3 regions of the Isachenkonia alkalipeptolytica genome follow, and region 2 is predicted to be linked to each of the others. Evidence: a T-box and tRNA genes for the amino acid it is inferred to sense, from the RefSeq annotation. Region 2 holds a T-box; the other regions hold tRNA genes.
The links. The T-box of region 2 lies ahead of leuS (leucine--tRNA ligase). A T-box ahead of a tRNA ligase gene usually reads a tRNA of that ligase, here a tRNA-Leu.
Positions count from the first base shown of each region.

Region 1: it has a tRNA-Leu gene. The T-box ahead of leuS (leucine--tRNA ligase) is inferred to sense a tRNA for this amino acid. The anticodon was not compared.
Region 3: it has a tRNA-Leu gene. The T-box ahead of leuS (leucine--tRNA ligase) is inferred to sense a tRNA for this amino acid. The anticodon was not compared.

Region 1 covers NZ_SUMG01000004.1:185,199-195,187, forward strand. The annotation lists gene coaE (dephospho-CoA kinase) at 1-27, shown strand, start outside; gene ISALK_RS05355 (ABC transporter substrate-binding protein) at 97-1,728, shown strand; tRNA gene ISALK_RS05360 (tRNA-Leu) at 1,802-1,887, shown strand; gene ISALK_RS05365 (hypothetical protein) at 2,004-2,669, opposite strand; gene ISALK_RS05370 (hypothetical protein) at 2,844-3,518, shown strand; gene ISALK_RS05375 (ComEC/Rec2 family competence protein) at 3,551-4,462, opposite strand; gene ISALK_RS05380 (tetratricopeptide repeat protein) at 4,694-5,992, shown strand; gene ISALK_RS05385 (YibE/F family protein) at 6,021-7,187, shown strand; gene ISALK_RS05390 (ComEC/Rec2 family competence protein) at 7,274-8,821, shown strand; gene holA (DNA polymerase III subunit delta) at 8,781-9,812, shown strand; gene rpsT (30S ribosomal protein S20) at 9,893-9,989, opposite strand, start outside.
Region 2 covers NZ_SUMG01000033.1:4,398-14,386, forward strand. The annotation lists gene ISALK_RS14135 (FAD:protein FMN transferase) at 1-275, shown strand, start outside; gene ISALK_RS14140 (HAD family hydrolase) at 458-1,186, opposite strand; gene ISALK_RS14145 (Na/Pi cotransporter family protein) at 1,310-2,929, opposite strand; gene ISALK_RS14150 (NTP transferase domain-containing protein) at 3,058-4,023, opposite strand; gene ISALK_RS14155 (hypothetical protein) at 4,028-4,315, opposite strand; gene ISALK_RS14160 (tetratricopeptide repeat protein) at 4,546-5,274, shown strand; gene leuS (leucine--tRNA ligase) at 5,404-7,827, opposite strand; T-box leader at 7,892-8,103, opposite strand; gene ISALK_RS14170 (DMT family transporter) at 8,179-9,105, opposite strand; RNA gene ssrA (transfer-messenger RNA) at 9,259-9,618, opposite strand; gene smpB (SsrA-binding protein SmpB) at 9,618-9,989, opposite strand, start outside.
Region 3 covers NZ_SUMG01000004.1:173,345-183,333, reverse strand. The annotation lists gene polA (DNA polymerase I) at 1-1,498, opposite strand, end outside; gene ISALK_RS05340 (anti-sigma factor family protein) at 1,579-2,265, opposite strand; gene ISALK_RS05335 (RNA polymerase sigma factor) at 2,281-2,859, opposite strand; tRNA gene ISALK_RS05330 (tRNA-Leu) at 3,018-3,104, shown strand; gene ISALK_RS05325 (cation diffusion facilitator family transporter) at 3,334-4,209, shown strand; gene ISALK_RS05320 (aminopeptidase) at 4,297-5,691, opposite strand; gene ISALK_RS05315 (response regulator) at 5,712-6,359, opposite strand; gene ISALK_RS05310 (sensor histidine kinase) at 6,402-7,577, opposite strand; gene ISALK_RS05305 (DUF896 domain-containing protein) at 7,879-8,049, opposite strand; gene ISALK_RS05300 (MarR family winged helix-turn-helix transcriptional regulator) at 8,110-8,568, opposite strand; gene ISALK_RS05295 (diacylglycerol/lipid kinase family protein) at 8,673-9,563, opposite strand; gene ISALK_RS05290 (ABC transporter ATP-binding protein) at 9,716-9,989, shown strand, end outside.

The DNA.
Region 1 (9,989 bases), on a different contig from region 2:
GAAATGGATCGACTGAAGCATCAATAAAAGAATATAAACGGAATTCCGATCTATCAGAACATAGAAAATTGGGGTAAAGAATAAGGGGGAGAAGAATTGAAAAAAAAACTGACAATGATTTTTATGACACTACTACTGATCACATTTCTGACGGCATGCGATGAGGAAGCACCGGAGGAAGAGTCAGAAGAGGAAGCAACGGAACAGGAAGAAACGGGGGAAGTGGAAGCAGATTACGGAGGAACTTTACGACTGGCGGTACCAGAGGTAGCTCACGGGAATCCGATTTATCAGAATCCCGAAGAGCTGTATCATATTCAGCAACTGATTTTTGAGAGTCTGGTAACCTTCGATGAGGATCAGTCAGTTATCGGTGAAATCGCCAAGGACTGGAATTTTTCCGAGGATGGTCAGGTGGTGGAAATAGAGCTTCACTCCGATGTAACCTGGCATGACGGTGAACCCTTAAGGGCGGAGGATATTATCTTTACCGTGGACATCATTAAAAATGCACCGGAGGAAATGATCAATCATCGGATATACCAAAACAGTATCAAGCATATTTCCTTTATCAGAGAACTGGAGGATGGAAAGATTAAAATCAGCTTTACCAGACCCTTTAGCAATGCTATGGAAGCCTTAACTTTTCCGGTCCTGCCAAAACACTTGCTGGAAGAAAATCCGGAATTATTACAGGGAGAGGACTTTCCATGGATCGGTACCGGTGCCTATATGCTCGATGACCGGGACTCGGAAGGTTTTACCTTGAAGAAGTATGATGAACATAATCGTAAAGATCCATATATTGAAGAAGTGCATGTTCTTGTGGAAGGGGACTACGAAGAGAGAAAACGACTGTTTGAAGAGGATGAGTTGGATCTTTTCCGAAGTACGTACTTAAATCCAGAAAGTCATGACAATGTAGAAGAAGAACAGGTACATGGATTTTCAACCAATCATTTGGAGTACCTCGCCTTTAACTACCAACAGGATACGGTAATATCTCAAAGTGCGGAGTTGCGAGGGATCCTTAACCAGGTAATTAACCGGGAACAGTTGATAGAGGAGATTTACTTTGGATTTGCCACGGAAGCCACCACTCCTATTCATCCTGAACATTGGCTTTACAGTGAGGACTCTTCTACGGAAGAAGCCTTTGAAAATGAGGAATTTCAAGGGATCATGGAGGATCATGGTTATGAAAAAAGTGATGAGAATCTTTGGGTCGATAATAACGGAGACAGTATTACTCTTGAAATCCTAGTGAAGGAAAACCACCCACCGAGAGTAATGGCGGCGGAAATTCTTAAAGAACAAATGGGACAATTGGGCTTTGAAATAACCTTGGTCGCCGAAGATTCAGCCGGTATTGAGCAGCGTTTGGATGAAGGGGATTTTGACCTGTATTTTGGTTCCTGGGACCTGGGATATTTACCGGATCTGTCCTTTGCTTTTCACTCGGATTTTGCAGGACGGACAAATTTTATGAACTACAAAAATGAAGAAGTTGATGAAATTCTTGAGGAGGCTTTTAGAGCTCCGGATCAGGAAGAGAAAAAAGCACAGTTCGAGGAGCTGCAAAAAGCTCTAAAGGAAGAACAACCGATCATCAGCCTATACTTTTTAAAAGATACTTATATTTCTGGGGAGGCTCTTCATGGTGAATTAGCTCCCAGAGCAAGCCATATTTTTGCAAATCTTGAAAACTGGTTTGTTGAAACGGAGTAAATCTTCCGCAGAACTTGCAGCTGGTTGTTGACAAGGAGCTCATTTCATTTTATAATAGGATAGTGTTTGAAAAGCGGGGGTGCTGGAATAGGCAGACAGGCATGTTTGAGGGACATGTGCGTTAATCGTGTGTGGGTTCGAACCCCATCCCCCGCACCAAAGCATCATTCAATAATTCAAAAATAAAACCTTTAGACATATACCCCAGAGGAGTGTTTAAAGGTTTTTTGCTATAATGCAGTGTTTATAAGTTTTGCCGGGCGAAGGATTATTGGCTAGGTTCGCTGGTCCAGCAAAACTCCGTGTTCCCTGTCGAGATCGAAAGTTTGGTATCCTGAGAGGTTTTTGAGATCCAGTGTAACGGTTTTGAATAGGTCGGTCAATTTTTGTAACAGATTTGCCTTATGGGTTATCAGAAATCGAAGTTTCTCAGGATGGTAAAAATAATTCGAACGAAAAATCCAGGGAGAAAATCTGCAGGTGTAATCATCTTCCAGGGTGATTCCCAGAAACCCAAGGAAATGCTGTTCCTGCAGAAGAAACCGGATAATTTCAGGGGAAAGCAGGATGTTGCTTTCTTCTTCAGCGGTTCGAAGGTTTATCATGGTCTGGTTATATTCTCGGCTAAGGAGTTCAAGGACTTTTATCAGATTATCGAGATGCATTTTTTTTTCGGTGCTTATATTTCTAAGAATTTTAGAGAGTTTAGAAAGACGGTTGCTTTGGGTATAATAATTGGTATAGGCTTCTTCAAATCGATGGAGATGGTCGTAGAAGGTATCGGAATAATAAAGATAATTCCCGTCGGAGTAAAAAGGATTGTTTTCAGTCTTTCGAACCGGAGACACCCCATCCACGGTAGAAGCACCACTTACTACGGTTTGACGATGTACATAGAGATTATGGATATGTCTTTTATTAATGGAAGATACTTTACTCATGCTAATTCCTCCTTTAAGGGTATATACCCTTAAAGGAGGAACCTTAAATATTTAATTGATAAGGGCAATAAAATTTTCAACAAACAGGAAACCCCTTGAAGTAAAAGTATGGAACTTTTACTTATTTAAAATTTACATGATTATAGTAGGAAGATCATAGAGAGGAGAATCATTGTGATTCCAAAAATACAGAGCCCTATGGCTCATCGCTTAAAAGAATTAGACTTTTTATCGGAAGAGGCGATCCCTAAACAAGTAGAAAAGAAAAGTCGGCTGTTTTCCAAAGGAGAAGTGAAGGTTTTTAAAGGGAAGCATATCGAAAAGTTCTCTACCTTAAAACTCAAGGGACTGAATATCTATGGATATGAATACGGCATTTGTTATCCGAGGAATCGGTGTTATCCGATATTTATTTATCAGTGTATCTACGTTCCCAAACGGGCGGTGGTAACCGTTAATTATGCTTATCATGATTTGGAGGGAACCGGGAATATACCGGGTATTGAAGAACTTTTAGCTTTAGATGAAAAATTGGCAGAGGAAAGACTGTATAAAATCGTCAAGCCCCAGCATTTCTTAGTGGATGAATTGATCGAAAACACTTACAACGGCATGGTGAATACCGAATATGTAGAAGCGGGATTTGAAGATATTATAGTACTTTTTAAACAATGGTACCAAGGGCTGATGAAAAATTATAACTGCCTTCCCGAGGAGAGCGAAGAATTTTGTCTGTGGAAGAGTCATTTTAAGGATAAGTTTTACACAAAGGACTATGGCTATGTCGTAACAAAGCGTTACTTAGGGAAAAATTGGACCGATAAGGTTTTTAAAGAGTATTTACGTTAGTGCTCCTGTTTTACATGGGGTTCGTTTCCGGGTTATTTCCCGATATTTTCAGGGATAAAGGGCGCGGTGGGAGACCAGAGCTCCACCCCGTTGCTTTTTAGTAGAATGGTGCCATGGATATCAGTGCGGTACAGGTCGGAAGAAAAATAAAGCAGGCGTTCTATCGTTTCCTTATGGGGATGCCCATAAGGATTTTCTTTGCCACAGGAGATGATGGACACCCTTGGGGCAACGGCTTCTAAAAAAGGGGCAGTGCTGGATGTGCTGCTACCGTGATGAGGAACTTTTAGGACATCCGCAGAAAGTGTTTCAAGAGGGTAGCCCTGAAGCAATGCAGATTCTGCAGCAGATTCAATATCCCCGGTGAAAAGAAAACCGTGATTTTTGTAGGTCATTTTTAACACAACGCTCCAATTATTTAAGTGATCCTGAAAATCCAGGTGAGGCCCTAAAAATTCCAAGGTAAGGTTTTCTTCAAAGGTATAGGCCTCAGGGGATGGGACAGGAATCAGGGGGACGTTTTTCTCTTCGATGGTATGAAGAAGGTCTTCAAAAGTTTGGGTGGTGTGGGATACGGGCGGAAGAAGGATCATATCCGCAGGAAAATGTTCTAAAATAATTCCAAGACCACCGATGTGATCAGAATGAGGATGGGTTCCCACAACCATATGTAGATGCTTCACTCCCTGGTTTTGCAAATAACCCTTTACGTATTCCCCTTGATTTCTCTCGCCTCCGTCAATCAGGATATTTTGATTGCCGGGGGTTTGTATTAAAATGCTGTCTCCCTGGTCTACGTCAATATAATGGACCCGTAAAAGGGATGCATCTTCCCCGGAGAAAACATTGAAAAAAAATAAAAAAGACGTTATGATTAATAGCAGAAATAAGAAGAAGAAAATCGGGCTTTGGAAAATTTTGGCGCGGGTTTTTTGCAGACCCATAGGATCATTCCTTTCTTTGGAATATAACAGGGTATTCAACAGGGTGAAAAGTAAGTTATCAAAGTGTTAAAGGACAGTTCGACTTCTATAAAAGTATTATAGCATAAAACCTTAAAATATAGGGAAAAACAGGATTTTCACTAAAAAATACAGACAGTGAGAAAAATATTAAACTTACCGCAAGAGGATACAAGAAGTATCGTGATGTTTGATGTGAGAGGAGTACGAAATTTGAAAATACAGGGATTTTTTTTGAATAAAAAGCGAAGGGCCGATTTCATTGATAAATATTTGCATGAAACCCCGGGACAGAAAGAGATAGAAGGTACGAAACCTCGTCAAAGGGAAGGGGTTTTCTTGATTAAGTTACAACATTCCCATAAAGGGGTACCGGGATACTGGTTGCAGATCCGATTTGAAGAAGGTGAAAAAGGAGAAACACTATACCGGGAAATCAAAGAAATTTTTACGAAGGAAAAGGTTGCTGAAGAGGTATTTTATCCCCAAAAGCCCATGGAAATCCGTAAGTTAATCATAAAATGGCACCAAAAATATGAGCTTGATTCTGCCGAGACTTCCGTGGATAAATGGAAAGTTTTTTACCGGGAGATTCGCAACCATTTTGACCGGAATCGGGTCATGGAAGCTTATGTGGGTTTGAATCTGATTTTAAAACATCATCCGGAATTTTTGAAAAAGTATCGCCGTTACGGCCTTTATGAAGAAATAGCTCTTTATTACGAAGAACAGGGAGAGGTTAAAAAAGCGGAAAAAGCCATAAAAAAACCTCTTTATCTGAATATTAAGTCCGAAGAACCCTATTTAAACCTCTGTGCATTCTATATGATCCACGGAATGGAAGAAAAGGCTTATAAAATCGGAAAATTCGCATTGAAAAAATATCCGAAAAACGTTTTTGTTGTTTGCAATCAAGCGGTAATTTTAGCCACGCTGGATGATTATGATCGAGCATTGGAAATCCTAGGAGATGCTGAAAGAGAAGGAATCACCGACCCTTTATTGTATAAAACCAAAGGAGAGCTGTTATCGGATTTGGAGCGGGATTTAGAAGCCATTCGATTCTTCAAAAGAGGACTGAAAAAAACAAACAAAGGAGATAAAACCTTAAGGATTGAATTACTCAGTGATTTAGGGGAAAGCTACGTGCATTTGAAAGAGTTTGAAAAAGCGGTAAAGACCTATGAAAAAATTATCAGAGAGGACCCCAAGGATCTTTATCACCTTCTTCGATTAGTAGGAACTTATTTTTATGAGCTGAAAGATTACGATCAGGCCTTAAAATACGGGGAAATTATGATTAAGGAGGAACCGGGAATGTCCTCTTATCATTACCTTTTAGGACTCATTCGTATGGAGAAGAGTGATTTGGAACTTGCCCAGTGGCATCTGTATAAAGCGAAGCAATTAATGCCTTCTCATCCTCTTATTGAGGAAGAACTTCGGGAGTTAAGGTCCCGAAGAAAATCACAACGAAAGCCGAAGGGCAAGCATTCGAACATAGAGAAATAAGAACTGATCACAATACAAGGAGGAAATTATGATTAAAAAGATAATGGTATGGACTCTATTGTTTACTATCTTAACCACTTCCTTCGCCTTAGGGGCTGAAGACTTGTCAAAATCCCAGGAACCGATGGCAGCAGCACCGGTGGAAGATTTTCCTGAGGTTCAGGAAGAGGTTGGGGAACCCACGGATGCCCGGGCGGTAATCCGGGAGGCTGAGGTTAATCCCGCCAGGGATGAGGAGTTTGGTGCCGGCACTTATATTCAGGAAGTAACCCTGGAGATCACTTCGGGAGACTTAGAAGGGGAAGTTTTTGAAGTGGATAACATTTTGATGGGGAATCCTGTATATGATATGGAAGTGGAAGCAGGGGATCGTGTGATGGTAGGCATCGAAGGGACTCCGGAAGAGGTTCAGGAAGTTCATATTAAAGAATATGTTCGGGATACCTACCTTTACCTGATCATTGGGATATTTCTCATACTTCTTTTAGTTATCGGAAGGGTTAAAGGACTAAAGTCTGTTATTACCATCGGGCTTACCCTGTTTTTAATCATAAAACTTTTGATTCCCGGAATTCTTCAAGGATACAGCCCGATTTTGTTGGCGGTGCTGATCTCCGTGGTGGTTACCTTGATTACGATTTTTATCATTTCAGGATTTAATATTAAAAGCATCTCTGCTATTGTGGGGATTCTCGGTGGAGTGTTTATCGCAGGAATCATCACTCTTTGGATTGGTTCCAGCGCTCAGTTAACGGGGTTTTCTTCGGAGGAAGCTCTAATGCTTTTATATATTCCCCAAGATGTGGAATTTAATGTGCGAGGCCTCCTGTTCGCCGGAATTATTATCGGGTCCCTGGGAGCGGTGATGGACGTGGGAATGTCCATTGCATCTTCCTTGCAGGAAGTAAAAAATGCCAACCCGGAAATTGCAAGAAAGGATTTGATGCGGGCCGGCTTTAATGTGGGAAGGGATATCATGGGGACTATGGCAAATACCTTGATTTTAGCCTATACCGGAAGTGCTATTCCCTTATTGATTCTATTCACGGCCTATGAACCCTCCATTACGGAGATTATCAACTTAGATATTATTGCAACGGAGATTGTTCGAGCCCTCGCCGGAAGTATCGGGCTGATTATGACGGTGCCTCTCACTGTATTTACCGGAACCTTTTTATTTGAGCGATACAAATAAATTGAAAGGAAGGTACTATGGTTCTTGTACCGGAAGGAAACCTTCGGTTTTGGGAACTATAAAAAAACATGAAGAATAGGGATGGTTTGGAAGTTAAAAGATTGTTTATTCCTCTGTTTTTCGCTCTGATGGCAGGGATGATTGGTAATCATTACGGTTTGGAAAAACATGAGATGATTATAGGCGCTATGGCAATAACTTGCTTCGTTGTGGTCGTCGTAATTACAGTTGCAACATTTACGGGCGTAGATTTCGGGAGAAAGCTTATAAGCAAGAGCTTTTTCCTGCTGATCGCCCTGTCATTTCTGTTAATCGGTCATCAACTGTATAGCCATCATGTTGAAAAAGATCCGCTGGCCTTTTTTACAGAGCAGGACTCAATAGCCTTAGAGGCCTATGTGGAAAGGGTAAGGGAAAGAGACTTTGCTACGGACTATGAAGTCTTCAGTCCATTGTTGATCATCAATGGGGAGGAAGTATCTTTTCGGGAAAGGCAGACCCTAAGAATTTACGGTATCGATCATGGGTATAACAGTGGGGATCGAATACAAATTCACAGCCCGGTGGTGGAGGCGGTTTCTTCCGCTAGACCGCCGGACAGTTCCTATGATCTGTACTTAAAAAGTCGAGGAATTCATAATCGGCTACAGGCCTCGCCGTCCCAGGTAGAGCTGCTTTCAAAGGATGGTTTTTATCACCAGGGATTTTTTCCGGAGAACCGACGAAGGGCCTTGAACTTTATGGATCACTCCTTGCAGGAACCCCAAAACCAGTTGATGAAAAGTGTCCTTTTGGGGAATCAAGGGTTTCTAGAAGAGGATTTACGGGAGGCCTTTGCCCAAACCGGAACTGCCCATATTATCGCAGTATCGGGTCTTCATGTGGGTATTTTAGTGATTGTCTTCACTCTGTTTTTCAGGGCATTGGGGATTGGTAAACAGCTTTATTTATGGATGATCCTTGGAATTTTATTTCTTTATGGGTATTTAATCGCCTTTCCCATTTCCATGGTCCGTGCCGGGATGATGTATGGGCTTTATATCCTGGCATTTTATCAACACCGTCCCTACGATGGGTTGCATGCCTTGGCTGTAGTAGGGATCATTTCATTATTCGTTAACCCTCTGGCCCTGTTTACCGTTTCCTTTCAACTGTCCTTTACTGCCACCGCAAGTATCCTTCTTTTGTATTCGAAGTTCGATAAAGGACTGAGTTTTTTGCCTAAGCTTCTAAGAAGTTTAGTAGCGGTAACTTTGGCGGCCCAATTGGGAACATTGCCCTTAATGGCCTACTATTTCGGTCAGATATCAATCATCTCCATCGGAGCCAATCTTCTTTTAATGCCTACCATGGGAATGCTATTAAGCCTTGGGATTACAGGGGTTTTTCTAGGGCTTATCATAGAGCCCTTAGGAATGGCGGTAAATGTTTTTACTAACGGATTGCTGACCTATCAAATTGCTTTAGTAAGATTTCTTCAAAAAATCCCCGGCGCCTTTATGGAAATAGGAACATTCCATTTTGGCTGGGTGATTGGGTATTACATAATAATTGTAAGCATATACTTATATATAGAAAAGAGGGGTTTCGATTATGATATGGAAAGAATTCAAAAAACACCTGCAGCAGGATAATATTGCCTCCTTATATTTATTTACCGGAGGGGAGAAATACCTGATCGATTTAGCATACAAAACCCTGGAAAAAAAACTGATTGATCCGAATTTCAAGGCTCTTAACCTGACCATCTTTCATGATAAGGATTTTGATTTGGCAAAGTTTCAAGATGCCGTGGAAACCCTTCCCTTTATGGCGGAAAAAAGGCTGGTGGTGGTGAAGGATCCCCTGTTTTTAGGAACACAGAAAAAGGGAACTTCTAAAGAAGAGGAAGAACGAGTGCTGGAGGTCATCCATAATTTGCCTCCGGCGGTCTGTGTGATTTTTTTATCCTCCAAGGTAGATGCCCGAAAGAAGTTGGTAAAAACCATCAAGAAACAGGGCGAATATTTTCAATTTGATCCCTTACAGGAGAGTGAACTGCTCCGTTGGATTAAAGGTAAGATGAACAAGGAAAAAATTGAGGTGGAAAAAAGCACATTGAATTACTTTGTAGCAAATATGGACTATCTCGGAAGAAACCGGACCAAAACTTTGTTTGATGTGGAAAATGAAGTAAATAAATTGATTCATTATACGAGAAACAGAGGGCGGGTCACCCAAAAGGATATTGATCTAATTACTTCCAAAAGCTTTGAAAATGATATTTTTAAGGTCATGGATGCTGTGGAGAAGAAAAACAAAAGAGAAGCCCTGAAGCAGATGGAGGAACTGATTTATCAAGGGGAGCCGGTACTGAAAATTCTTGCCACTCTGAGTAATCAGATGAAGAATGTCTTAAAGGTGAAAGAGCTCTCGGGTAAAGGCTACACCTCTAAAGTCATTGCAAAACGTATTGGCATCCACCCCTTTGTGGCTACAAAAAGTTTAAAGCAGAGTCGAAACTATTCGGGAAAGCAACTGATTGGTTTTATCAATTACATCACAGATATCGATGCGAAAATTAAAAGTGGACAGATTGAGGATCTTTTGGGAATAGAACTAATTGTAATGGATCTTTGTAAGTAAAAGAGCCAAATAAAAAAGCATACCCGTGGGTATGCTTATTTTATAGGAAACCGAGACACGGTTTTTTTGTGGGGGGAATATTATACAGCACGGTTGAACTTTTTTGTTAATCTTGATACTTTTCGAGAAGCTTTAGCTTTGTGGTAAACACCCTTTGACGCTGCTTTGTCAAACTTT
Region 2 (9,989 bases):
ACGATCAGTTATATCATCATATTATCGACCCCAGTACCGGTCATCCTACAGATAATGAACTTTCCAGTGTGACGGTCATATCTGACTCAGCCCTTGAGGGGGATATCCTTTCTACAGCCATGTTTGTTATGGGGCTCGAAGATGGTTTAGACTTTGTAAATGACCTGGAAGGTGTCGAAGCAGTACTAATAACGAAAAGCAAGGAAGTATATCTCACTACTGGTGTTTCCGATCTTTTCGAAATTATGGATGAAGAATACACCCTTGCTGATTAATTTAAGAAATTTGTAAGATAATTTTTACTGATAGAATAAACGTAACGAGGCTTAAGGAGTATTCTTGCTTATGCCGCGTTACGTTTTATTTTATTTTATCTTTTATTCATAATATAATGCAATATCATTCTTTAATCTATAGTTTTCACCCTTTAGCTTCCCATAACTTATCAGAAATCAAATTAATTGATAATTTCCACGTCGTTACCCAGTTTATATATTACATCCTTTCGTTCTACGATCAATTGTACTTTTTCTTTTAATCTCTCATCTTTTTTTATATTTACTAAGAGTTCCCTTACCGGATTAATGGCTGTTGGATTTCCTACCGCCTTCAACATGGAAATATCACCGTTGGTATCCCCATAAGCATAACTTCTCGGTAAGTCCAACTCATATTTTTGTTCAAACTCTTTAATGGCTGCTTCTTTACTATGGGAGTCCCACATTTGATCGATCTCCCCGGTTAATAATCCCTGGGAATCTACATGATATCTGGTCCCTATAAAATCTTGTACCCCATATTTTTCTGCCATCTTCTCCACTAAATAATCCGGTCCGCCGGAAATAAAGATGATGGTATGTCCCTGTTCTTTATGCCACTGGATACGATCTCGGGTATATCGGTAGACCCTTTCCCCTTTTTTTGCAATTACCTGGTCACACATGAACTCCATATGCTTTCGGCTGATTCCCTTTACGGAATTCAAATATATTTGAGCGACTTCAAGGAGATAGTCTTCATAGTTTCCTTGTCGTTTATCCCAGTTATGAAAAGTCTTTTTGGCTTCATTATGCCATATGGAAGGATCAATAATTTCATATTTAATCATTTTTTTAAAATGCTCCACCATTAAAGAATCTCTATATAGTGTTCCATCAACGTCAAATAATGCACCTATTTTCTTCATCTGTATCCTCTCCTTTTCTCTTTCCATTAATATACCCAATTAACTCTAAAAATAACTCTATTTCTCATTCAAGAAATAGAGTTATTCTTTGATATGCCTCTGGTTTACATCATTGTTGCTAATTTATGACTGAGAATTTAACTTGATTTGATCTAATACCGCATAAGCAATATTGGATGCATGGTCACTGATTCTTTCCAAATTGCTGATAATATCCAAGAAGACTACTCCGGATCCTGTATTACATAAATTATTGTTTAAACGTTCAATATGATTTGTACGTAACGCTTTCTCTTGCTCATCAATCCGATTTTCAATTTCCAAAACCTCTAAGGCAAGAGATTGATCTAAGTTGGTTAAAGCGGTTAACGACTTTTCATAAGCATCAATGGTCATCGTACTCATTTCGTCCAACTCATCGATGGCCTTTTCCGAGAAATACAATTTATTTTCCAATCGATACATAGCAAGCTCTGCAATGTTGTCCGCATGATCCCCTACCCGTTCAATATCATTAATCGTATTAAAAAGGCCTGTAAGAATCTCACGATTCTTTTTGGAAATATCCGTGTTGGAAAGTTTAACAAGATATCCCGAGAGTTCCCGTTCAATTTCATTTACCACTTTTTCAATGCGAAATCCTTCCATGATCTCTTTTTCATTTTTATTGAAAAAGCCTTTCAAAGCGCTATGAAGGGTTTTTTTCGCCGTATTTCCCATATGAAGAGTTTCTCTCATCGCGGAATTCAAAGCTATTGATGGGGTTTCTAATAACCGTATATCAATATATTTGATACCTTCCTGGACATCCTCATCTCCCGGAACAATTTTTTTAGCGGTTTTTACAATTAATCCCGCAAAGGGTAATAGCATCAATGTGCTGGTAATATTAAAAATAGTATGGGCATTGGCAATCTGTCTTGTAACATTTGTTGGTGATAATTGTTCAACCACCAAGTATAGTGGTACTCTTAGGAAAACCAAAAATATCAAGGTTCCCGCTATATTGAATACAAAGTGGGCTGCTGCAGCTCTACGAGCTGTTCGGTTAGCTCCGATAGAAGAAATTATTGCAGTAACCGTAGTTCCGATATTAATTCCAAACAAGACAGGCAGGGCCGCGGCAAGAGGCACCAAACCTTGTAAGGATAAGGCCAAAACAATACTTGTAGAGGCTGTACTACTTTGCAGTGCAACCGTGATGAAGAAACCGGCTAAAACGCCTAAAATCGGATTTTCGGAAAAACTAATAATTAAGTCGTGAAAAGCTTGCATTTCTCTAAGGGGTCTTAGAGCATCTCCCATAAAGGTCATCCCCACAAAAAGAATACCAAAACCGATAAAGGCTTCGGATATCTGTTTGACCTTTCGGTTTTTTGTGCTTAACCAGATTATTACAGCAACACCGATAACGATCGGTGCATACTCGTCCACTCTAAAGGAAATTACTTGAGCAGTTATTGTTGTCCCGATATTAGCACCCATAATAACCCCTAAGGCTTGACTCAAGTTCATCATTCCTGCATTCACAAAGCCAACAACCATTACTGTTGTTGCACTACTGCTTTGGATAACAGCAGTTACCACAGCTCCTACAATAACGCCCAAAAATCGGTTTGTGGTTAGCACCCCGATAATGTCTTTCAGTTTATCTCCAGCTGCCCTTTGTAAACTGGAACTCATTACATGCATACCATAAAGAAAAAGACCAAGCCCTCCTAAAACACCAAAAAATATTTCCATTCTGCTGCCTCCCTAATTCACGAACTTTCCTAAGTATTTGTTTTGCAAATGATATTATAACAGATTCAATAGACCAAACCAAAGACATTTATTTAAGTAAACACTATTTCTTGATTTTTACGATCTGTTTATATTTCAATATCTTGAATATACACATTAACCTGTTCCACAGGGATATCAGTCATGGATTGTACCATATCCTTAATTCTTTTTTGTACCTTTTCAATAACTTCAGGAATTTTAATTCCCAGCTGAATTACAACAGATATGTTTATAATTATCTTTTCGTCCCCTTTTTGAATTTTTACCCCCTTCTTACTGGAAGTCTTTTTACTGAAAACCTCCGCAAAGGAATCTGAAACTCCGCTGGAAAAAGAAATAACCCCTTCCACGTCCTTTACAGCTTCTCGAATCACTGTCATAATTACTTCATTAGATATTTCAATCTTTCCTTCTTTACTCATTATTTCCATATCCATCCTCCTTAAATATTGATTAATTATTATAGCCCGTTCATATTCTTCTTTTCTGTTGATATTGTAAAAGCTGATTTCCTTCGGATCAAAACGGTGAATCGTACTTTCATCCACTGTTCGAACTCTGACTTCCGGGAAAAAATCTATGATTTTATAATGTTGCCGATCAATCATTTTCTTCATGGGTATCAAACAGTTTTTATGATAAATTCCGTGCAAAGGTTGATAATATTGTTTGATTTTCGGTACCACTACATCGTAGTCCTTTGATAACCCTCCTAAATGCTTAATCAGAGACTCATTAATAAAAGGCATATCACAAGGGAGAAAGAAACCTTGTTTCGTTGGTATTTGAGCCAAACCGGAATAAAGACCGACTAGGGAGTTTTTCTTATCGGTCTGTATTAAATCCCGAAGAAAACAAACATCCTTCAAAAAACCATAAATATTCGGATCATTTGTAACAATGTGTACTTTTTGGTGAAATATTCTTTCCAACTTTTCGACCATTATTTCAATAATTTTTTGGTTATCAATCTCCAACAATGCTTTATTACTACCCATTCGACTATTGGCCCCTCCGGCCAAAATTACCGGTGTTATTGTGTTTTTCTCCATAAGATCACTCTTTTGAAAATTCTTCAACGGTTGAATTCACTTTCTCTGGATGAAGGTTTTTTGTATTAATATCCTGGATAAGTATTATTTCCTCTAAATCTTCTGAATGAAAAACCACTTCACATTCTTCAGTATCACATAAATGAAAGCGATCTCCATGAAGATATGAGCGTAGTTGATCTTTCACCATTTTATATACTTCCTCAGCTACCACCTTATGAGTAATCCCACCACACAAAGGGCAAAGTGTTTCTTTTGATTCACAACCCTTTTGACAAGTACTACAAGACATTTGAACGCCTCCTATTAAACCCACTGCTTACATCCTGTCACTAATACTTAATAACATATCTTTGCAGTTTCTATTCATATTTTAACACAGAGACTGAATAGATGCTATACTAAACCCTGTAATCTATAAAGCACATTGCAATTTATTCTATAACGATTTATAATGAAGTTTATAGATTATTTCTTCTCCCCATTTTCATATTCCCATCATAATTTTACAAGGAGGCTTCCATGAAAAAACAGTTTGATAACCCTTATTTGCAGCTTAGTGAACCAAAATCATCTTTAGATTTTTTAAGCAACCTCGAAGAAAGAAAAAGCTCCTTCTATCCTTTGCAATCTCTTTTAGGAGTCCTGGGAGTGATTCTTATTTTCCTGAGTTTTCGGGATCCCCTTTATTTTTTCATCGGAGCAGGCCTTCTTTTTCTAAGGGTCTTTTGGCGAAAGAAGAGTGACCCCTTACTGTCTGCCTTGCAACAGAGCAAACTATACTATCGGAAAAAACGATTTGATAAGTGTTTAGCCTCTTTAGATCGTTTAATAGAAGAGTATCCTAACAATCACGGCCTAAAGCTTATCCAAGGTGAATGTTATTTACATATGAATCGATTGGATGAAGCTTACAATGTTTATAAAAATGCCTTTGAGCAGTCCCCGGAATCCTTTTCTTCTGAAACTTCACAAAAACACATGGTTTATTTATTGTTTTTAATTGTTCATTTTCGAGATTTCCAACTAGGTGAACGGGTTGCAGAATTTTACCGAGTCAAAAACAATTCTGAATTCTTCATTGTTTTATGGAGCAATTATTATTTAGGAATCATTCATTACTTTAATGAGGATCAGCAAAGAGCTCTTAAACACTTTAAAAAGGTGTATAACCTAAACAGTGATTTTAAAAATATTCCAGAGCTTTTAAAAAAGGTAAAACAACAGGAAAATATTGAAACCTTATTATAATAAAAAAGACCGGATAAATATCCGGTCTTTTTTTATTTCTTGTTTTTAACAGATTATTTTCTTTACTATTTCAAACTTTTTTTCATAGCATAAATATTTTACTAACTCTTTAAGAACTAATCAATAAAACTAACCCTTCACCACGATGTTATATATTCGTCCAGGTACATAGATTTCTTTTACAATTTCACGATTTTCCAAGTACTCTTTTATACCCTCAGCTTCTTTTACTATTTTTTCTACGGATTCTTTGTCGGCCTCCGGCTGAATTTTTACCTTCCCGCGAACTTTGCCGTTTACTTGTACTGCAATTTCAATGAATTTATCCACGGTCTTATCTTCATTCCAAATAGGCCAGTGTTGTTCAACGATCCCTTCCCTATGACCCAGAATTTCCCATAGCTCCTCGGTAATATGGGGAGCAACGGGGTTTAGCAGCAATAAGAAGGTTTTAAATTCGCCTTTGGTTACCCGTCCAAGATCATAAAACTCATTAATTAAGGTCATTAAAGCTGCGATACCGGTATTATATTTTAAGCTTTCATAGTCGTCACTGACTTTTTTTATCGTTTGATGCATTTTTACTTCTAGTTCATTGGAGAAATCCTCTCCTTCGACTAACAAGTCCTGTACTTTCCATACGCGGTCTAAAAATCTTCGGCAACCTTTTACTCCGTTTTGAGACCAGGGAACACTTTTTTCAAAGTCCCCGATGAACATTTCGTACACCCGAAGGGTGTCCGCTCCAAATTCCTCAATAATCTCGTCGGGGTTTATCACATTTCCTTTCGATTTAGACATTTTTTCATTATTTTCTCCGAGAATCATCCCATGAGAAGTTCGTTTATAATAGGGTTCTTTAGTGGGAACCACGTTGACATCATATAAGAATTTATGCCAAAATCTTGAATAAAGCAAATGGAGGGTGGTATGTTCCATGCCTCCGTTATACCAATCAACAGGTAACCAGTAATCCAGTCTTTCTTTAGAGGCTAGAGCTTCATCGTTATTAGGATCCATATATCGTAAATAATACCAGGAGGAACCGGCCCATTGAGGCATAGTGTCGGTTTCCCGTCTTCCCTCTTTTCCACAGGAGGGACAGGGGGTTTTCACCCACTCCTCAATATTTGCTAAGGGAGATTCACCATCATCGGTTGGCTCATAATTTTCAACTTTCGGGAGTTCCAAGGGAAGTTCTTTTTCAGGAACCGGCACCCAGCCGCAATCTTTACAATAAACCAGTGGAATCGGCTCTCCCCAATATCGTTGTCGGGAAAAAACCCAGTCTCTGAGCTTATAATTAACTTTCTTCTCTCCAAGCTTCTGTTCTGCTAACCAATCACTGATTCTTTCGATGGCTTCCTGGGGCTTAAGACCGTTGATAAAGTCGGAGTTTATCAGGATCCCTTGATCCACATCGGTAAAGGCTTCCTTTGTAATATCTCCGCCTTTTACTACTTCTTTAATGGGAAGATTGAATTTTCTCGCAAACTCCCAGTCCCGACTATCATGACCCGGCACCGCCATAATCGCTCCGGTTCCATAAGTCATTAAGACATAATCGGATATCCACACAGTCATTTCTTCCTTCGATGCAGGATTAATGGCTTTAATACCTTTTAACTCAACACCGGTTTTCTCTTTTATCAGTTCACTCCGCTCGAAGTCCGACTTTTTTGCGGCTTCGTGTTGGTATTGGTGAACTTCGTCAAAATTTTTGATTTGATTTTGAAGCTTATTCAACAATGGATGTTCCGGAGATATTACCATATACGTTGCTCCAAACAAAGTGTCCGGCCGAGTAGTGAATACCCCTAAGGATTCCTCGGTTCCATCTATGGGAAACTTGATTTCCATACCTTCAGATTTTCCGATCCAATTTTTTTGCTGGGTCTTTACCCGTTCAATGTAATCCACTTCATCAAGATCTTTAATCAGTCTTTCTGCATATTCAGTGATTTTTAACATCCATTGATTTTTTACTTTTTGCACTACTTCACCGCCGCATCGCTCGCAGCTACCCTGCACTACCTCTTCATTAGAAAGTCCTATTTTACAGGAGGTACACCAGTTAATGGGAATTTCTTGTTTATAGGCTAAGTCTTTCTCAAAAAGTTTAAGAAAAATCCATTGGGTCCACTTATAATAGCTAGGGTCTGTTGTATTAATCTCCCTGGACCAATCAAAGGAAAAACCTAAGGATTGCAGTTGGGCTTTGAATCGGGCCACATTCTGTTTGGTTACCTTTTCAGGATGAATCTTATTTTTTATTGCATAGTTTTCCGTCGGCAATCCAAAAGCATCCCATCCCATAGGAAATAACACATTATAGCCTTGCATTCTTCTTTTTCTTGCCACCACATCCAGGGCCGTATAGGGTCTCGGATGGCCAACATGAAGCCCCTGTCCCGAAGGGTAGGGAAACTCAATTAAGGCATAAAACTTCGGACGATCATCACTTTCCTTAACATGAAATACTTCTTTTTCTTCCCATCGGTCCTGCCATTTCTTTTCGATGGATTCCGGATGATAACCTGGGTTTGTACTCATACATATTCCTCCTTTATAATTATGATCCTCAGCTGATTATTTCATCAAAAAAATCTTCCTCTCATTTAGAGACGAAGATTCGCGGTACCACACTAATTGATAAATAATTAAATCATTTATCCACTCTTCGATTAACGGATCGTAACCGGTTTGACTTACTGCTTTCAGCCAAACTGCTCCTTAGACGAGTTCGGTATCTTTGTTTGCCACTTTCCACCCTTTATGGCTCTCTGTAAAACAAAGGCGTTACCTACTACTTCCAGTCATCGCATATCTAAATTCACTTGTATAAATTAGATTATAACAAAGTTATCAGAATAAATCAATTAAAACTACTGATAAAATGCTGCCTTAGCTATTTGTCTCAGGATTACGGGGTTTGATTCCGTAATAGTTAGTACCCCACACCCCAAGCAAAATCAGGATCGCTCCCACAACATGAAACCAGTAAAAAGGTTCTCCTAAAACAAGGATCCCCGCGATGATGGATACTACCGTCACCAGATTTCCAAATACAGCGGATTTTGTCGCTTCGATTTTAGACAGCATGAAATTCAACATAAAAAAGGCCACTACTGAAGAGAGAATCCCTAAATATACCACTGCGAAAAAAGCAACGGGGTTAAAAAGGGGAGTAAAGTACGAGGTTAACTCTCCCCTTAGAACATGCTCAGTTACTGCGATTCCATTAAAGACTACAAGCCCAACCATCATCATAAAAAAGGTAATTTCTATGGCATTAAAGTATAATGAGGATTTTCTGGACAGGATATTAAAAGCCCCGGCGGAAAAAACTGCCCCTAAGAGCACCAACATCCCGATAAAATTTCCTTCCACTTCACTTTCTCGCATAACAGTAATGAAAATTACTCCCGCCACCGATAGGAAAATAAAGATCCACTGCTTAGTACTGGGTTTTTCTTTAAGGAATATCACACCGAGTATTGCAGCTACGACAGGAATAAGAGATATCATCATTCCACTTTCAGAAGCAGAGGTCATATCCACACCAGTGACTTCACAAATGAAATATAAAACCGGCTGAAACAAGGCTAAAAAAAATAGAGGTTTCATTCTTCTGCCGGAAAAATTAATTTTTATCACTTTAAGTAGCAATAGACTCCACAATAACACACTGGCAAACAAAAATCGAAGCCCTAGCAAATGAAATGGATCTAGTATTTCTAAAGCTCCCTTGGTGAAGGTAAAGGAAAATCCGAAAATAAACGCGACTAATAATCCCGCAAGAATTGGTAATAATTCATTCTTTCTATCCATAAAAACCCTCTTTTCTTTTTGATTATGTATTAATGCCCTTCCCTTTTGCTAAACTTATGTTATGGGGAGGAAATTTAGCCGCTGATTCTTTTATAGGACGGCTAAGGACAATAAAAAAGCATTATGGATTACCATAATGCATGGTTGTTAAATTGGTGGAGGCGGTGGGAATTGAACCCACGTCCGAAAGCCCTTCACCATCAGTTTCTCCGAGTGCAGTTACTACTTTAGAGTTCGCCTTTCAAAACGCCTAGTAACGGGCTTTAAGATCGGCTAGTCCTGATTGTACAACTTAACGTCAGGACATCCGTTAAGTCGTTCCCCACATAGTTTGGCGCCTCATCTTAAGCTGTGGGAACTTAAGAGAGACGGGCTACCTAATAAATTAGGCAGCTAATGCGTAATTATTGTTATCTGCGTTTATCTTTAGTGCTCAGTTTTTTTACGTGTGAAAGAGCGAAACACGACTCGCTACTGATGGCTCCAGACCTCCGTCGAAACCAGTACGCCCCCTAGATCTCTTTTTGTCGCTGTCGAAGGGCCTTTTGAATGTTACGGTTGGCATCTCTTTTGGCAATATCACGGCGTTTATCATGAAGGGCTTTCCCTTTGGCTACACCGATGGAAATCTTCACCATGCCCTTTTTCAGATAAACCTCCAATGGTATTAGTGTATAACCCTTTTGTTTGATATAACCGATTAGCTTTCGTATTTCTCTTTTGTGAAGCAAAAGTTTTCGAACCCGTAGTGGATCTTTATTATAGATATTTCCCTTTTCGTAGGGGCTGATATGCACTCCGTGTAGAAATACTTCTTCCCCATCAACTTGGGCATAACCTTCTTTAATGTTAATTTTTCCCATACGGATGGATTTAACCTCGGT
Region 3 (9,989 bases), on a different contig from region 2:
ACAGATACTGCACTCGGTCGGTTAAATAGGAGACAAACTCCGATTCCTCTAAGTCTGTAAAAGAAACTTGTTTTTTGCCCTTACCTAAAAAGGTTTCTTTGCTTTTAATATTGGCCCCCGTGTATTCCAAAACCAGATCTTCCAGATCATATCCGGATTTGTTGGGATTTATTAAGTATTCGGCAATCATTGTGTCAAAGACCACATAGTTTAGGTTAATGCTATGATTCTTCAAATGAAGGATTTCCTTTTTCATATTGTGAGCGACAAACCCTACATCCTCCTTGTTTGTAAGATCCCTAAACCATTGCCAGAAAGCTTCTTTCAGCTCTGAATCCAAGGCCTGCAAATCTATAACATATAGTTTGTTCTCCTTAGTTACCATGCTCAGGGCTAAAATGTCATCCTTGGTTAAAGCTTCTCCCTTTGTAAAGGAGAAAATCCCCAACTCCTTCGAGGTTTTCAAGTACTCATTGATCCCCTTTTGTAACTGCTTAAAATTCTTGTCCTCCTTCACCTGAAGAACCCAGAGGTCCCGGGAGGTATTCGAGACTTCTTTCAAGGCCTTGATCCCGTCCTCTTCCCCGGCAGAGTCCTCATCTTCACGGATTTTTTTCATCAAACTGTGAAACTCGTAGTCCTTAAAGGCTGCTACTGCCTCTTCCCGATGAATTTTTCTTCTTTTCAGCTTAGAAAAGTCAATATCCATCGGCATGGTTCGAACGATGGTAGCCAGGCGCTTACTGAGCACCGCTTTTTCCTGGTTTTTTTCCACTTTTTCCCGCAGTTTCTCCCCGGATATTTGATCCATATTCGCGATGAGGTTCTCCACGGATCCGAATTCCTGTAGCAGTTTTAGAGCGGTTTTTTCTCCTACCCCGGGGATCCCCGGGATATTATCGGAACTGTCCCCCATAAGCCCCTTCAAATCTATAAAGGTTTTGGGACTAACCCCGGTTTCCTCCTTTACTTTGTCGGCGTCGTAAATTTCTATGTTGGATATTCCCCGTTTGGTAAAGACAATTTTCGTTGTCTGTGATGCCAGTTGCAGAGCATCCTTATCCCCGGTAACCACTAAGGTTTCAATCCCCTGTTCCTCTCCCTGGGTTACCACGGTACCGATGATATCGTCAGCTTCAAAGCCTTCAATTTCTATGCGGTACACATTCAGTGCATCCAAAATGTCTTTTAAGGGTTCAATTTGCTGTCGTAACTCCGGCGGCATTTTTTTTCGCCCCGCCTTATAATCCTTATACTCCTTATGACGGAATGTGGGTTTTTTCAGGTCAAAGGCAACCGCCAAGTAGCTTGGATCGTGTTCTTCCAACATCCGAAAAGTCATGGTTAAAAAACCGTAAATGGCATTGGTGTGTCTACCATCCTTGGTTTTTAAAGGGGGCAGTGCATAGAACGCTCGATTTAACAGACTGTTTCCATCAATGATGATCATTTTTTTATTTTCATTGTCCACCGGACTCTGGTTTGTATCCTTGCTCAAATCTCCTCGCCTCTCTCTCGTCTATTATATTTTATCTCTCATAATCCCTTGGTCGATTTCTTGAAATTCAATTCTATAGATCACTTTTTTCGATCCTTTCGAAGAACCCCTATTACGCTTATTACCCCGATTCCCAGTAATATCACGATCCATTTCCCGTATTCCATCCCAAAGGTGTCCCTTCCAAAGGTTTCGGAAGTATCCCCATCTCTTTCTTCCGGTTCTACCGTTTCCTCCATTGCCGCCGGGGGTTCTTCCTCCACCGCTTCCTCAGGAGCTGCCTCCTCTGGAGAAATACTTTCTTCCTCGTCCATCGAGGTAATCCCTGCGTCGTCGTCAGCACTTTCCATCACTGTCATCTCATCCTCTCTCGGAGCCGGAAACCGGTCTGTCGTAAGAATTACTGCAGAGGTAATTATCAATACCATTACTGCGGCCAAAGAAATTTTTTTCATCCAGGGCAACTGTTTTATAAACCATTTCTTATGATTTCTTCCTGAACTTTCCTCCAAGTATTGATCAACGTCCTCCCGCGGGTTGTTCTCCTCTTCCTGCTCCAAGGTAGCCATGATACTTTTGCTCAGGCCTTCCGGTGCCTTCAAGTCTTTTAATTCCTGAAGACTACCCACCATTTTCTCAGTGTTTTCCAGGGCTCTGTCACAGTGGCTGCAATGGTCTTTATGAGCTAGAAAGGCGGTTTTTTCATCATCATTTAATTTTTCATCAATATATAAGGATATACTGTTTTCGAATTCTTTACAGTTCATGGTTCCTCCTCCTTTCTAGTCGTTCTGTAGAAGGTCGCTTAAATTATTTCGTAATTGCTTTCTTCCTCTATTTAATCGGGACTTTACGGTTCCCTGGGAAATATCCAGTACTTCTGCAATTTTTTCGTAGGACAGCCCTTCAATATCCCGTAAAACAATAACTCCCTGATACTCTACGGGAAGTTCCAAGATTCCTTTTTCCACTTCCCCCTTGACAAATTGATACTCCAGTAGTTCCTCCGGACCATCCCCTGTATCTTTCAAGGGGATTTCATACCCTTCACTTTCGGAACTGTTTTTCGTCTCCATAGGGACTTCCTCCCGTCTTTTCCTTTTTCGTAGTATATCCAGACAGGTGTTGTGCACAATTCGATACATCCAAGTGGAAAAGCTGCTTTGGAGTTTAAATTTATTCAGGGATTTGTACATCTTAATAAAGGATTCTTGGGTTGCATCCTTAGCATCTTCGGCATTTCCAAGCATTCCATAGGCCGTTCGATAGGCCTGATCCTGATAGCGGAGGATCAATTTTTCAAAACTATTCATATCTCCTTGCTGGGACTGTTTGATAAGTCTGGCCTCTTCAATGTTCAATGGCAACTCCTTTCCGAAGATCTATACTATTTAGACTTCATTTTGATTGAATTTGTTCCCGTGCTCTCTGATCTATATTATCACAAATTTCCCCTCCGTAGAAATGAGAATTTATTTGACATTGCCCCGGGATCATGTTATCATTTTTTTAGATTTCAGCCGCGGTGGCGGAATAGGCAGACGCAGCAGACTCAAAATCTGCCGATGTTATCATCGTAAGGGTTCAAGTCCCTTCCGCGGCACCATAAAATATCTATAGTTTTTTTGTTTTACAACCTCCTAGAACTTAACTAGAGGTTTTTTTTCATTATTCCTGTTTTAAAGGGAAAATCCCGGTTATATAATATACATTTGAAGCTTGTGGCTTTCATTACATCCTGCTATTAAAACACAATATACAACTTAATTAGTTTGCTTAAACTTTGTGATGCAAGATATTTTAAAATCCAAGCTATCGGAAAATGAGGTGACGTTTTGCGAGAAGAAGTTCGTTATAAAGCCTCCCGAAAAGCCTCTTACTTAGGTTTAATGGGAAATATTTTACTAACCTTTCTAAAAGGATTCATCGGATACATCGCCGGCAGTGCAGCCTTAATGGCGGATGCGGTACACTCTGCCTCGGATTTCATCGGAACCCTTATTGTTATTAAAGGAGTGAAAATAGCCCATTTACCTCCGGACCAGTCCCATCCCTACGGCCATCATAAGGCAGAATCCATTGTCTCGAAAATCATTGCAATTATTTTAATGATCACCGCAGTATTCATCGGATATGAAGCTTTTCAAATACTGCTGGCTGATGAAATCGGCATCCCCGGTGTTTCAGCTATTGTTGTGGCCCTGATATCCATCGGAATCAAAGAAGGACTCTACCAGTATACCATCCGTGTAGGCCGCAAGTATCGAAACGCTGCGTTGATTGCCGATGCTTGGCATCAACGTTCCGATGCCATTTCTTCCATTGCAGCGCTGATTGGAATTACGGGAGCGGTTTTGGGATTTCCTTTTATGGATCCTTTAGCCGGAATCGTTGTGGCTATGTTGATACTAAAAACCGCCATTTCGATTTATATCGACGCTATTCATGATTTGATGGACTCTGCTCCTCCTCCGGAAGTATTAAATAATATTACCGAAGCGGCTAAGACCGATGAAGGAGTGCTGGCTGTTTCCGAAGTAAAGGTACGCCGTTATGGTTCCATGCTTTTAGTGGATATGAAGATCAATGTATCTCCCCATATTTCCGTAGAACAGGGACATGCCATCTCTGCCCGAACCAAGCAGAATATTCTTTCCCATAATGAGGAAGTCAAGGATGTTTTGATTCATGTAAACCCCCATTACGAATAATCCTTTGACTATTTTGATTTCCATAAAAAGGCCGGGAACCTCCCCTCTGGGGATCCCGGCCTTTTTATATGTTTAATTCTTACCGAATTATAAATAAAACCCTCGATAAGCAAGATAGGTCATGTATAAATCCACTTTACTGATGATCTCCATGGGAGCATGCATACTAAGTACGGGAACGCCACAGTCTACTACCTCTGTATTATAATTCCCGATAATGTAGGCAATGGTTCCGCCTCCTCCTTGATCCACTTTCCCAAGCTCCCCCATCTGCCAATGAATATCATGGTTGTTGAAGGTACTTCGAAGTTGTGCTAAGAATTCATGGTTGGCATCATTGCAGCCTCCTTTTCCTCGAGAACCGGTGTACTTACTGATATTCACCCCTCTTCCCATGTAACAGGAGTTTTTCGGATCCAACACCTCCGGGAAATTCGGATCAAAGGCGGACATTACATCCCCGGACAAAGCTTTGGAGTTATTCAAGGCTCGGCGAACACTAAGTCTGGTGCTACCTTCTTGAAGGGCTAACATTTCATCCAGACTGTTTTCAAAAAACTTCGATTCCATCCCCACATTGCTTATGCTTCCAACCTCTTCTTTATCCACAAATACAGCCATGGCAGTTTTTCTCGGAGTGTCAAGATCCACAATCGCCTTAAGTTCCCCAAAGGCACAGACCCGATCATCATGACCATAGGCGGCAATCATGCTTTGATCCAGTCCAACATCCCTGGCTTTTCCCGCAGGAACCAGCTGGATCTCTGCAAAGGCAAAGTCCTCCTCCGTGATATCGTATTGCTCTTTTAGCAGTTGTAGCAAGTGTGCCTTCACCGCTTCTTTTTCTTCCCCTTCTTTGCTGGCCTGATTACCCAAAAGAACATTTAACCCTTCACCGGTTATGCCTTCAGACATTTTTTTATTCATCTGATCCTTGGATAAATGAGGCAACAGGTCAGAAATCATCAAAATAGGATCCGAAGGGTCCTCACCGATTGTGATTTCCAAAAGTTCACCGTTTTCCTTTGTGATTACCCCGTGCATTGCTAAGGGCATGGTAACCCATTGGTATTTTTTTACACCGCCGTAATAATGAGTTTTGGCCAAGACCAATTCCTTGTCCTCGTAAAAGGGAAAGGGTTTCAAGTCCAGTCTCGGACTGTCCACATGGGTGCCGATAATATTCACTCCGGATTCCATGGCTTCTTTTCCGATGACTGCTAAGATAACCGCTTTCTCTTTATTCATAAAGTATACCTTATCCCCGGGAAGCAAAGCCTTTTTATCCTTTAGGGTTTCCTCAAAGGAAACAAAGCCCCGGGACTTTGCCTGTCGGATGATCTCTTTTACACATTTTCGTTCGGTTTTACTGGCGTCAATAAAACTTTTGTAGGACTCTCCGAAATCCTGTGCTTCTTTAAGTTTTTCATCGTCTAAAGCCTTCCATAAACTTTCCTGCTTGAAGAATAAGTCTTTTTTCATAAGTCCTCCCTTTGGATCGGTTATTGATCCCGTTGATTTTTCAAGGCAAATATGGCTGCCTGGGTCCGGTCATTTACATGGATTTTCTTGAAGATATTGGACACATGATTTTTTACGGTTTTTTCACTGATGAACAGGGTGTTGGCGATTTCCCGATTGTTCATTCCTTGGGAAATCAGTTTCAGAACTTCCTTTTCCCTTCGGGTCAGTTTTTTCAGAGCTTCTAAATCCTGATTTACTTCCGGCTTATCTTTCTTATGAGTTTTTACCAGTTCGCCGGCGATGCTCGGATGGACGTAGGAACCCCCTTTGTTTACATCCCGGATGCCTCGGATTAAGCTGTCACTTTCCGCATCTTTTAAAATGTAACCCTCCGCCCCAAGATTAATGGTCTCAATCAGATATTCCCGTTCCTCGTGAAAAGTTAGCATGATCACTTTTTGCCGGTCTTCCATGGCTTTAATTTGTCGTAAGGTTTCGATACCGTTTAGTCCGGGCATATTAATATCCAGCAAAACAATGTCCGGTTTCATCTCCTTTAATATCTCTAAGGCTTCTTCTCCGTTTCCGGCTTCGCCCACAACCTGGAAATCCTCTTCTAATTCCAGAATTTTTTTAATCCCTTGACGTACCAGTAAATGATCATCCACAAGTAGTATTTTGATCATGTTTCCACATCCTTTCCTATCGCTCATTATATTTCTCCATCCTTAAACGTCATTCGGTATAACGCATTGGACCTTTGTTCCCATAGCTTCCTTGCTTTCAAAGGTGATTCTTCCGTTTAATAGCTTTACTCTTTCCTTAATACTTTGTAATCCCAATCCGTTCATGTGAGTGTTCGGACTTTCTTTTATTCCCCGAGGGTCTTCAAATTCTTCTTCCATGTTGAACCCTTTGCCGTTGTCTTGAACCCTTAAATGGATGGAATTTTTAGTGATGTCTAAGCTTACTTCCACAAAGGTGGCTTCGGAATGTTTTCGCACATTGTTTAAGAGTTCCTGAGTAATTCGAAAGACGAAAAGGTTTCGTACAGAATCTTCAATACCTTGATTCGAATCAACCACAAACTCCGCTTGTATTCCCGACTCCTCTTGAAAAACCTCTAAGTACTTCTCTATCATAGCTACAAATCCCAAATCGTCTAAAGACATCGGCCGAAGATTGTAAATGATTCGTCGAACTTCCTTTGTGCTCTCCCGAACAATTTCCTTTAGACTTTTCAGCTCTTCTTTTGCCTCAACCAAATCCTTGTCAAGCAATCGCTCGCATAGCTCTGACTTTATGATTACATTGGATAAAGACTGAGCCGGTCCATCGTGAATGTCCCTGGCAATTCGCTTACGTTCTTCTTCCTGGGCGAGAATAATGCGTTTTCCAATCGCCTGTTTTTCTTCAATTCCCTCAGCACTGGAAATCACACTGTCAAAATTATCCCCTAAAAACTCTAGGGCAATACCGATTTTAGAAGTCAGGCTCTCCGCTTTTTTCAAATTTTTCTCCGCCTCCTTCAGACGAAGTTCCAAATCCTTTCTTTTAGTGATAATTTCCTTTTCCTCCCGGCGCTTTACCAGGACCTGCAGTCGCAAATCATTGGCCCGTTCATAGGCCTTTTTTATATCTTCCTCGGCATAGGTTTCGAAATTCTTACTGACCTTTAACAGGGTTTTCCGGCTTATACGCTCCTTTTCTTCGAGGCTTTCCACTTGTAACACAAGATTTTTTGCCTCTTCTTTAAATCGAATTACCTGCCGTTGAAGTTCATCGCACTCCTTGCGAAGGTTTTCCGTAATTTCAAAAATTTCTTCTTTGCTTTCCTCCACGGCTGTGATCGCCTTGGAAAGAATGGTATTAATTTTTGAAACCTCTTCCGGCTCCTTTTCCATAGATTCACCTCTTCTTCTCCTTAATAAAATCCATGAACAGGGAAATCCTGCTGCGACGGTCTTTCCCTTTAAAAAAGGACCTACCGCTCTTTTATTATATTACCCTAATTTCATGAAATCAAAAGTATATTTTTTAAATATTAACACATTATTACATAATACGGGGTTTCCCTTTTATTCCAGTGCTCCTAATCCACATCCCGAGAATGAACTAAATAAATTTAGCTGGCTCCCGGCGCTTTTTATTAAAAAACAATATAATAAAAAGCCAGAGACTTCCCCCCGGCTTTCCCTAGTCACACTAATCGACGATCTTTATTCGGTCAAATTGTTGCTTTGCATTCTTTCGAAACGCTTGGATGTATTCCTTTCGAAGGGCTTGTCGTTCCTTTTCTTCCCCCTCGGTCAAGGTTCTTTCCTTTGCTAATTTTGCCAGCTCATTAATGCGATCAATTTTTTCTTGTCCTACCATAAATCCATACCTCCTTTAGTTACACAGTACTTTCGACAAAGTGGTCCATCTACCATGCCTTTATTTCATCGCATCTGTTCGTTCATATACCATAGAAATTCCGTTTAAAATAAAGGTCTGCTGCTCTTCCGAGAGGTCCTTTAAAATATCCCTCAAGTATTCTCTTCTGGCAGTAAGGACTTTTTGAATGATTTTATGTCCCTTCTCCAAAACCGCAACCCGAACCACGCGGCGATCCTTCTCATCCCGCACCCGTTTAACCATTTTATTTTTCTCCATGCGGTCCACTAAATCCGTAATGGTGCTGCAGGCTAAATACATTCGCTTACTTAACTCTCCGATGGTTAGATCCTCTTCCTTAACCAAATATAGCAGGGCTTGAAATTGGGGAGGGGTAATTTCAAATTCCACAAGCATTTCCCGACCCTTTTGCTTTACAATGGTACAAAGATAACGGAGCTCTCTTTCAATTTCTGTAATTACATCCATATTTTCATTTTCAGGATCTATTTTCAGCATACTTTGTCCTCCTAGAATAATATATAGTACATTCTAACACAAATTTCCCTTCTTTTTAATACCCTTTCTAGGATAGTCCATTTAAATTCAATTTAAAGGAGTGATTAGGGCACTAAAATCTTTACCGCCTTTTTAATTACAGAAATTTGAGCCGGAGTGTTTCCTAAGTACTCTCCATCAACATCAATTTCCATAGCAGGTTCCGCCATGATCGTAACTTCCTCTACATATTTATAATAGACTTTAGGATGGTCTATATGGCTACCATTAAAAGCTTTTACAAAAATATTGAAAAAATCCTTTACCGGAAGCTTTTCCACCATTAATAAATCCAGTTTCCCATCATCGATTTTTGCCCGGTTCATCAGTTGTTTAAACCCCCCTACAAACTGGGTATTGGAAACCAGAAAGAAAAGGACTTCTCTTTCCACCATTTCCCCGTCGACTGACAGCTTCAACTGTACCGGTTTAAAGATTTCTCTCGGAAAATCCCGGGCGCCCTCTAAGATATAGGCCATTCTCCCTAAAATAGTTTTGGAGTCGCTGCTGACTTTATGGGCCACTTCCGTGATTTTACCTCCTGCAGCCACATTTATAAAATAATGGTCATTGGCTTTTCCTGCATCCACCCACTTTTCCCGGCCATGCTGAATCATCCGGTAAAAATCTTGAACCTTCGTAGATATTTCAAAAAAACTGGCAAAATCATTGACCGTTCCCGTAGGATAAATGGCTAGGGGAATCTTTCTTTCCGATTCCATCAGACCGTTTACTACTTCGTTTAATGTGCCGTCTCCTCCGACAGAAATAATGAGATCCGTCGTTCCTTTACAGCTTTCTATGGTATAATTCTTGCCATCGTATTTTTTTTCTGTATAGAATATTTTTACTTTTCGCCCTTCGTTTTCTAACATTTTTTTTATATCCTGAATATTTTGTTGAAACTTCTGTTTTCCCGAACTGGGATTGCAAATAATATCGATGTTTCGATACATGACTTCCCCCCCCTTTACTAAGTCTATAATACCATAGACTCACCACTTTCGAAATAAAAAATCCTATACACTCAGGGTCTTGCATAGTAGGGGTTTATATTATACAATGAAAATTATTTAGTGTGACAAAATAACCTGGGGGAGTGACAATATTGCTATCAAACTTCAAAACCTTAAAGTACTTTTTCATCGAGCATAAATGGGCTTACATATTAGGCGTCGTATGGCTTATTTTTGTGGATATTTTACAGTTAATTCTGCCGGAAATCCTTCGGTCCTTTACCGACGGACTACAAGCAAACATTGTTGGGAGAACGGAAATTATCCGTTACGGTGTTTATGTACTGATCATCGGTTTTTTACTGGCCTTCTTCCGTTTTTTATGGCGGATTTTTATCATCGGAACTTCGAAAAAACTGGAGTTTG